Regions from separate parts of the Stenotrophomonas sp. 85239_Sma genome, predicted to be linked through region 1. Evidence: riboswitches for the same ligand, from Rfam matches in the RefSeq annotation. Region 1 holds a riboswitch; the other holds the start of a gene.

Region 1 (4,708 bases):
TTGTCACCCAGCTTGCCCGGCAGGAACGGGGCCAGATGCTCCTTGACCGCGCACGGGCCGACGCCCGGACCGCCACCGCCGTGCGGGATGCAGAAGGTCTTGTGCAGGTTCAGGTGCGAAACGTCCGAACCCCACTTGCCCGGCTTGGCCACGCCAACCAGGGCGTTCATGTTGGCGCCGTCGGTGTACACCTGGCCACCGTGCTTGTGGATGATCTCGCAGATCTCCACCACCTCTTCCTCGAACACGCCGTGCGTGGACGGGTAGGTCATCATGATCGCGGCCAGGCGGTCGCTGTATTTTTCGGCGTTGAGGCGGATGTCTTCCACGTCGACGTTGCCGTTGGCATCGGTCTTGGTCACCACCACCTTCATGCCGCACATCTGCGCCGAGGCCGGGTTGGTGCCGTGCGCCGAGTCCGGGATCAGGCAGATGTCGCGGTGGTCTTCGCCGCGCGAGCGGTGGTAGGCGCGGATCGCCAGCAGGCCGGCGTACTCGCCCTGCGCGCCGGAGTTCGGCTGCAGGCTGACCGCGTCGTAGCCGGTGCATTCCACCAGCATCGCTTCCAGCGTGTCGATCAGTTCCTTGTAGCCCAGCGCCTGGTCGGCCGGCACCAGCGGGTGGATCTGCGAGAACTCCGGCCAGGTCACCGGGATCATCTCGGCGGTGGCGTTGAGCTTCATGGTGCACGAGCCCAGCGGGATCATCGTGCGGTCCATCGCCAGGTCCTTGTCGGCCAGCGAACGCAGGTAGCGCAGCAGTTCGTGCTCGCTGTGGTGGGTGTTGAACACCGGATGGGTCAGGAACGCGGACTGGCGCAGCAGGCCGGCCGGCAGTGCGTCGGCGGTGCTGGCATCCAGCGCGTCGACGTCGGCCTGGGCACCGAACACGGCAGCCAGCGCGACCACGTCGGCGCGGGTGGCAGTCTCGTCCAGGCTGATGCCGACCGAGTCGCTGTCGATCGCGCGCAGGTTGTAACCGGCGGCGCGGGCCTTGGCGTGGATTTCATCGGCATGCACGCCGGTGACGTGCAGGGTGTCGAAGAAGTCACCACCGACCTGCACGCCGGCGTTGCGCAGCGCGGCGGCCAGGATCGAGGCCAGGCGATGGGTGCGGCGGGCGATGCGGGTCAGGCCGTCCGGGCCGTGGTAGACGGCATACATCGAGGCCATCACTGCCAGCAGCACCTGCGCGGTACAGATGTTGGAGGTGGCCTTCTCGCGGCGGATGTGCTGCTCGCGGGTCTGCAGGGTCAGGCGGTAGGCCGGGTTGCCCTGGGCATCGACCGAGACGCCGATCAGGCGGCCCGGCATCGAGCGCTTGTAGGCATCGCGGCAGGCCATGAAGGCCGCGTGCGGACCACCGAAGCCGAACGGCACGCCGAAACGCTGGCTGTTGCCGACCACGATGTCCGCGCCCCATTCGCCCGGGGCGGCCAGCAGGGTCAGGGCCAGCAGGTCGGTGGCCACGGCCACCAGGCCGCCGCGTGCGTGCACGGCGTCGACCAGCGCCTTGTAATCGCCGACCTGGCCGAAGGTATCCGGGTACTGCAGCAGCAGGCCGAAGGCTTCCGCTTCCAGTGCTTCGGCCGGGGTGCCGACGCGCAGCACGATGCCCATGGGTTCTGCGCGGGTACGCAGCAGTTCCAGCGTCTGCGGGTGCACGGCGTCGTGCACGAAGAAGGTGTCCGACTTCGACTTGGCCGAACGCTTGGCCAGGGTCATCGCTTCAGCGGCGGCGGTGGCTTCGTCCAGCAGCGAGGCGTTGGCGATTTCCATGCCGGTGAGGTCGGCGCACAGGGTCTGGAAGTTGATCAGCGCTTCCATGCGGCCCTGCGAGATTTCCGCCTGGTACGGGGTGTAGGCGGTGTACCAGGCCGGGTTTTCCAGGATGTTGCGCAGGATCACGTTCGGCGTGTGGGTACCGTAGTAGCCCTGGCCGATGAAACTGCGCAGCACGGTGTTCTTGTCGGCGATCGCACGGATCTTCGCCAGCGCCTGCACTTCGGTCATCGACTCCGGCAGTGCCAGCGGCGCCGGCGACTTGATCTTGGCCGGTACGATGGCATCGGTCATCGCATCCAGCGACGCGTGGCCGACGACGTCGAGCATCTGCGCGATCTCGGCATCGTTGGGGCCGATGTGGCGCTCGACGAACGCGGAATGATGCTCGAGCTCACGCAGGGAAGGGGTGTTCTGGGACATGGCGAAGGATCCGTCAGGAAAGGGCACACGCACGGGCACAAGCCGCCGGTCGGCGGTCTGCGGGGCGCCCCTCTGTCCTTTTGCCTGAGAGTTTAAAAGCGCGGCGGACCGCAGCTTCGTGCCCCTTCGGCGCCGGATCGAACCGGTCTCTCCAGAGTTGTGTTACGGGTGGTATCGGGCCTGAGCGATTACGGGCGTTGCGCCTTCGGCAGCGGTGTTCCGCTTCTCCCACCGTGTTGCCCGCCGATTATAGCCCGTTGCGGGCGCGCCAGCCGCCTCCGGGCCCGGCCGTTGCGCCTGAATGGCCGATGGCCCGGCCGTGCGTTTTGTGCACCGCTGCATGGCATCAGGCGCAATCCCCACCTATGATGGGCGGATACCCGAATTGATCTGGCGCCGTCCCTGCAGAAGGGGATCGGCGCCCGCCGTGCGTGCTGCGCATGGCCCTGCCGGACGCCTTCCCCATGACCGCCGCTGTTGCTCCTTCCACCCGCCGCATGGCCCTGCTGCTCGCCGGCCTGGCCATGTTCGGCCCGTTCTCGATAGACACCATCTTCCCGGCGTTCCCGCAGCTGGCCCAGCGCCTGGCGGTGGACGAGGTGGCGGTGCAGCAGACCATCAGCGTGTACCTGCTGTTCTACGGCCTGATGAGCCTGGCGCATGGCCCGCTGTCTGACGCCTGGGGACGCAAGCGGGTGATCCTCGGTGGCCTGGTGATTTTCGTCGGCGCCTCGGTCGGCTGTGCGCTGTCCACCGACCTGACCACGCTGCTGGCGTTCCGCGCGCTGCAGGGCCTGTCTGCAGGCGTCGGCATGATCGTCGGCCGGGCGGTGATCCGCGACCTGTACCACGGCCATGACGCGCAGCGGCTGATGAGCCAGGTGTCGATGCTGTTCGGCATCGCCCCGGCCATCGCGCCGATCATCGGCGGCTGGATCCTGCTCAGCGGTGCTGGCTGGCCGCTGATCTTCTGGTTCCTGGTGGTGTTCGCACTGGTCCTGCTGGCAGCCACCGCACGCTACCTGCCGGAAACCCACCCGGTCGAGGCCCGGGTGCCGTTGTCGCCGCGCGTGCTGATGCGTGATTACGTGCGCATCGGTTTCAACCCGCGCTTCCTGCGCCTGGCGCTGGCCGGCAGCATCGGTTTCGGCGGCATCTTCCTGTACATCGCCTCGGCGCCGGTGTTCGTGATGCAGCACCTGCATCTGGGCGAGGGCGGCTTCGCCTGGCTGTTCATCCCCACCATCGGCGGCATGACCACCGGCTCGTTCCTGTCCGGGCGCATGGCCGGGCACACCACGCCCACCCGCCAGGTCGCCATCGGTTTCGGCCTGTGCGCGCTGTCGGTGCTGCTGAACGTCGGCTACGTGGCGCTGGCGCCGCAGTTCGTGCTGCCGTGGGCGGTGCTGCCGATCTTCCTGGGCGGCATGGGCATGGCATTAATCTTCCCGATCCTGGCGCTGGCGGTGCTGGACATGTACCCGCACCAGCGCGGCCTGGCCTCGTCGCTGCAGGCCTTCGTGCAGCTGATGATCAGCACCGTGGTGGCCGGCGTGGTGTCACCGCTGCTCAGCGCCAGCCCGCTGCACCTGGCGCTGGGCCAGGCGGCGTTCTTCGGCGCCGGCTTCGTGTTCTGGTACTGGGAACACCAGCGCGAACACACGGCGCAGGCGGCCAGCACAGGTCACTGAGCAGCGTGCAGGGGTAGGGCGGGCCGTGACGCCCGCAGCACTTGCGACGGGAAACCACCGGACTAGGCTGGGTACTCCAGCCAGCCGGTGCACGGGTGCACGACAGCCAGCCGATCCACTGTCGTTGCATGAGGTACCCCCATGGCTGCGCAGCAGACCTACCGCCTGTTCGAGGTGGCGCTGAAGGAGCGCCGCGTTCTTTCCCCTTCCCTGGACCGCATGGTGTTCACCGGTGCCGACGTGGCGCGGATGAAGACCGAAGGCCCGGACCAGCGCATCAAGGTGTTCTTCCCCTTGCCCGGCCAGGAGGTGCCGCAGGTCCCCAGCGGCGAGGACTGGTACCCGCGCTATCGGGCCCTGCCGGACGACCAGCGCCCACCGATGCGCACCTACACCATCCGCCAGTTGCGTGCAGAGCAGGGCGAGGTCGACGTCGATTTCGTCATCCACGGCGTGACCGGCCCCGCCTCGCGCTGGGCCATGCATGCACGGCCGGGCGACCGTGTGGTGCTGCTGGCCCCGGATGCCGACTGCGCCGACAGCAGCGAGGGCTGGGAATGGAAGCCGCCGGCCGGCGTTGGCCAGGTGCTGCTGGTGGCTGACGAGACCGCGCTGCCGGCCGTGGCCGGCATTCTCGAGGAACTGGCGGCCATGGTGGATCCGCCGCGTACGCTGGCCCTGCTGGAAGTGGCGCAGGCCGGTGATGCGGTTCCCCTGAAGGCGCCGGCCACGGCCGAGCTGGTCTGGTTGCCGCGCGGGCAGGCGGCGTTCGGGCAGCCCTTGCTGCATGCAGTCCAGGCAAGGTTGGCCGCG
Region 2 (4,708 bases), 790 kb from region 1:
CTGGCAGCGCGAACACGACAGCACCGCCAACGCCTGCATCCGCAAGCGCGCGATGCGCTCGCTGCGGTAGTGCCGGCCGCTGGCCGGCAATTCCATGATCCTCAAGGAAGAATCTTCGCTGCAGCAGCGCGGTGCACGCCCACCGTGCCGGATTCACGGCAGGGCCGGCACATGCGCCTGTCACCCGGACGCGGTAAACAGTGCATTGCCCATGTCCATCCGCAGGGAAGTTGATCATGCAGAGCACGCTCCAGGTCACGCTGTTCGGCCCGCTTGGCGACAGCCCGGCATTGCAGTTGCCGGGGCTGGAAGGGCCATCGGTCGCCATCCCGGAAGCGGCCCTGCGGCGGTTGGTCTCCGACCTCTACACCGCCCGTTCCCTGCTCAACCCCGAGCAGCTGGATGAGGCCAGGCAGGAGCTGGATCGCGTGCTGGAGCGCTGGGCCGACATCCACGAAGGGCTCCTGCTGGACGTGGAAGTGCATGGCAGATGAGCAACATTGGCTGGCTGCTGCCGGGTAGGCAGCGTTGGAGCGCACCTCACTGAACCGTGTCCCCAGTTGCGGATGAAACATTTTGCACTGCGCAAAAGCTGTGTTATCAATACAACCCATGAACGCAGCCGCCACCCGCTTTTACTGGTATTACTTTCCGAAGCCACTGGCGGAGGAAGGACTGCGCTCACCCTGAAGAAAGCTTCAGACGCATTCCCGAAAGCCGCCAGCGAACCTGGCGGCTTTTTTCATGCCGCCACGCTGGGGACCCCCAACGTTCCGGAGATCTCCCGCAATGCCCCCGCACACCGACGACCTGCGTATCCGCACCATCGAACCGCTGACACCGCCTGCCCAGCTGCTGGCGATGCTGCCCTGTGACGATGAAGCCTCCGACACCGTCAGCGCCTCGCGCGCGGCCCTGCACCAGATCCTGCATGGCCGTGACGACCGCCTGGCGGTGGTGGTGGGCCCGTGCTCGATCCACGACCCGAAGGCCGCCATCGAGTATGCCCAGCGCCTGAAGCCGCTACGTGACGCGCTGGCCGGCGAACTGGAAATCGTCATGCGCGTGTACTTCGAGAAGCCGCGCACCACGGTGGGCTGGAAGGGCCTGATCAACGATCCGGACCTGGACGGCAGCTTCAGGATCGACAAGGGCCTGCGCATTGCCCGTGGCCTGCTGCGCGACATCAACAAGCTCGGCCTGCCGGCCGGTGTCGAATTCCTCGATGTGATCTCGCCGCAGTACATCGCCGACCTGGTGGCGTGGGGCGCGATCGGTGCACGCACCACCGAAAGCCAGGTGCATCGCGAACTGGCTTCGGGGCTGTCATGCCCGGTCGGCTTCAAGAACGGCACCGATGGCAACGTGAAGATCGCCGCTGACGCGGTGGGGGCGGCGTCCAATCCGCACCACTTCCTGTCGGTCACCAAGCAGGGTGGCACCGCCATCGTATCGACCACCGGCAATCCGGATTGCCATGTAATCCTGCGTGGCGGCAAGCAGCCGAACTACGACGCAGGCAGCGTTGCCGACGCCTGCCAGGCGCTGGCCAAGGCCAAGCTGCCCACGCGCCTGATGATCGACGCCAGCCACGCCAACAGCCTGAAAAACCCGGAGAACCAGCCGAAGGTGATCGACGACATTGCCGTTCAGCTGGAAGACGGCGAACAGCGCATCGTTGGCGTGATGATCGAGAGCCATCTGGTCGGTGGCCGCCAGGAACTGGTGGAAGGACAGCCGCTGGTCTACGGGCAGAGCATCACCGATGGCTGCATCGACTGGGACACCACTGTGACGGTGCTGGAGCGACTGGCTGCGGCGGTGCGCGCCCGTCGCGACGTAAAGGTGTCCGAAGCCGCCTGAGTGCGGCACGTGTGTGGATGGCGGCCAGCGCCTGCGGGGGTGCGGCCGCGATCAGGGCCGGCCGGAGTTGGAGACCGGCCCATCTGCACCGGCGATGCGCCTGGCGCTGCGCACCAGCGACAGCGCCAGGTACATCGCCGGGGTGGTGCAGCAGATCCACGCCGTCGAACCCCGTGCTCGGGGAACGCGAACCTCAATGCACTTCGTCGTGGTACACGAACTTCGGCATTTCCCAGCGGTAGTGGATCGCCAGCAGGCGCAATGCGAAGCCGCCGCCCAGGCAGCACAGGATCGCGGTGGCATCGGCCACTCCCCAGTGCAGCAGCAACAGATAGGCCGCACCGGTCAGCAGCGCGATGATCGCGTACAGCTCTTTCTGGAAGATCAGCGGCACCTCGTTGCAGAGGATGTCGCGCAGCACGCCGCCGAACGCGCCGGTCAGCATGCCGGCAATCAGCACGATGGGCATGGCATGGCCAGCTTCGCGCGCAATCGAGCAGCCGATCAGGGTGAACGCGATCAGGCCCAGCCCGTCGAGTACCAGGAAGGTGCGGCGGAAGTGGTGCATCCAGCGTGCGACCCAGGTGGCGATCAGCGCCGCGCATACGGTGAAGCCCAGGTACTCGGGATGCTTCACCCAGCCCAGCGGGTAATGGCCAAGCAGGATGTCGCGCAGCGAGCCGCCACCGAGGGCAGTGACGCAGGCGATCATGACCACGCCGAACAGGTCCATGCGGCGGCGGCCGGCGGACAGTGCGCCGGTCATGGCTTCGGCGGAAATGGCGATCAGGTAGATGATGGACAACAGCATGGGGACAGGCTCCGGGCGCGGTGGGGCCGGCCATGCGCCACTATCGCCACTGCCTGCGCAATGACGGGATGACGATGACCGGTGCCGCTCCCGCTGTCCTTTTGCCTGAGAGTTCAGCGGCGTAGGCCGCGTGCCCCTTCGGCGGATCGTCCCGGGCGTGCCCGGTGACCTCTCTCCAGCTCGGCGAGTCGAATGCATGGTTGGTGGGATTCCAGCCCACCGGCCTGAGCGATCATGGGAGCCTGCGCCTTCGGCGGGCGCCAGCGCGGCGCCTCTCTCCTGCATTCGGGCGCCAGTATATCCGCTGCAGTGCAGCACGGCATAATCCGGCCATGGCCCCGTCCCTCCGCCCGTGGTTCCTGTACCTGCTCGAATGCCGCGATGGCAGCTATTACGCCGGCATCAGCACCGACGTGGACGCGCGTTTCGCCGCCCACCAGGCCGGCAAGGGCGCGCGCTACACCCGGGCCCGGCCGCCGCTGCGGGTACTGGCCGTGCGCGAGTACCCGGACCGGGCCGCCGCCTCACGCGCCGAATGGCAGCTCAAGCAGCAGCCGCGCGAACGCAAGCTGGCCTGGCTGCAGGCACCTGCCGAGACGCTTCTGTAGATCTACGCCATGCGTGGATGGGCCTGCCCGGCCCATGCGATGATCGCCCCGCGCCCAGAGCTGGAGACCCGGATGTCCACGATCGCCCTGCTGTTCGCTCTCTCCGCAGCAACCAGCCCTGCCGCCGACCCGGTCACCCTCGCGGCCATCGAAGCCACCTGCCACGACTACGTCGATGGCCAGCTGGAGGCCGACCCGAAGCGTGTCGCCCGTTCCCTGCACCCGGACCTGGCCAAGCGCGCGGTGCTCGGCGATACACCCGACGAACGCCTGGGCCTGCGCCGCATGTCGAAGGAAGAGCTGGTCTCGTTGACGAAGCAGGGCGCGCTGAAGACGTCGAAGGATCAATGGGACCGCCGCTGCACGGTGCTGGACGTGACCGGCAACGCGGCCTCGGTACGGCTGGAAACCCCGTGGTTCGTCGACTACTTCCACATGGGGCGCTTCGACCAGCGCTGGGTCATCGTCAACGCGTTGTGGTACCCGAAACCGAAGGCGCCGTGAGCGATGCGTGCTGCGGGCAAGGCATGGATCTCCGTCGTCGTGCTGGTCACCGGCATCGCACTGCTGCCTGGCCTGCTGTACCTGCTTGGACTGGCGCTGGTGGAAGGTCGACCGAACCCTGCCGACCGCACGCCCAGTGGTGTGGCCGCATGCAGTAGTGAACCGCGGGCGGGATACCAGACGATGAATCCCTGGCGCTTCGCCGCGCAGCTGTTCGATACGAACGCGAGGCAGAAGAAGGTGCCTGAAGTGGAGCGCGAGGCTTACTGGATTGCCCGACGCCACCTGTGGCGGCAGCCTCGGCACGGCATGCTGCGCTGGCATCTGAGCAGCACCGCGTTGACGATCTGGATCACCCGGCATTGGAGTACCGCACAGATTGCCGACACCGCGAGGAAGGAAGATTTCTGCCGGGCATGGTCGAGACGGCGGGTGCCGGGTGGTCCGATGAGGCAGTAGAGCCACGCCATGCGTGGCTGAGCTCCATGCGGCCTGCACAGACATGCATCCACGCATGGCGTGGATCTACTCCCAGGCAGAGCACCCGTGTCCGTCTTCGGCCCTACCGCCTCGGCCGCCGGTCTTCCTGGTCATCACCGAAGATGATGCGCGCGCTGCGCTGGTAGCTCCAGTACGCCACGGCCCAGTTCAGCAGCACCACGATGCGGTTGCGGAAGCCGATCAGGAAGAACACGTGCGCGGCCAGCCAGAACCACCAGGCCAGTACGCCTGAAAGCTGCAGCCGGCCCAGGTGCACGATCGCGGCCATGCGACCGATGGTGGCGAGGTTGCCGTAGTCGGCGTACTTGAACGGCCCCGGTGCCGCCTTGCCATGCAGGCGCGCGCGGATCACCCCGGCCACGTACTTGCCCATCTGCTTGGCCGCAGGCGCCACGCCGGGTACCGGCTTGCCATTGGCCTG

Evidence for each region. Region 1 has a riboswitch for glycine ahead of gcvP (aminomethyl-transferring glycine dehydrogenase). Riboswitches for the same ligand answer to the same signal wherever they lie in the genome.
Region 2: it holds a riboswitch for glycine, as region 1 does, so the genes downstream of both, ACYKG1_RS19260 (trimeric intracellular cation channel family protein) here and gcvP (aminomethyl-transferring glycine dehydrogenase) in region 1, are expected to answer to the same signal.

The regions. Positions count from the first base shown of each region.
Region 1 is NZ_CM151163.1:3,350,048-3,354,755, reverse strand. Features, by position in the region: gene gcvP (aminomethyl-transferring glycine dehydrogenase) at 1-2,204, opposite strand, end outside; glycine riboswitch at 2,267-2,369, opposite strand; gene ACYKG1_RS15705 (multidrug effflux MFS transporter) at 2,669-3,895, shown strand; gene ACYKG1_RS15700 (siderophore-interacting protein) at 4,037-4,708, shown strand, end outside.
Region 2 is NZ_CM151163.1:4,144,311-4,149,018, reverse strand. Features, by position in the region: gene ACYKG1_RS19275 (DNA alkylation repair protein) at 1-70, shown strand, start outside; gene ACYKG1_RS19270 (hypothetical protein) at 237-494, shown strand; gene ACYKG1_RS19265 (3-deoxy-7-phosphoheptulonate synthase) at 790-1,863, shown strand; gene ACYKG1_RS19260 (trimeric intracellular cation channel family protein) at 2,057-2,674, opposite strand; glycine riboswitch at 2,760-2,863, opposite strand; glycine riboswitch at 2,877-2,966, opposite strand; gene ACYKG1_RS19255 (GIY-YIG nuclease family protein) at 3,007-3,282, shown strand; gene ACYKG1_RS19250 (nuclear transport factor 2 family protein) at 3,355-3,786, shown strand; gene ACYKG1_RS19245 (hypothetical protein) at 3,790-4,245, shown strand; gene ACYKG1_RS19240 (NAD(P)/FAD-dependent oxidoreductase) at 4,349-4,708, opposite strand, start outside.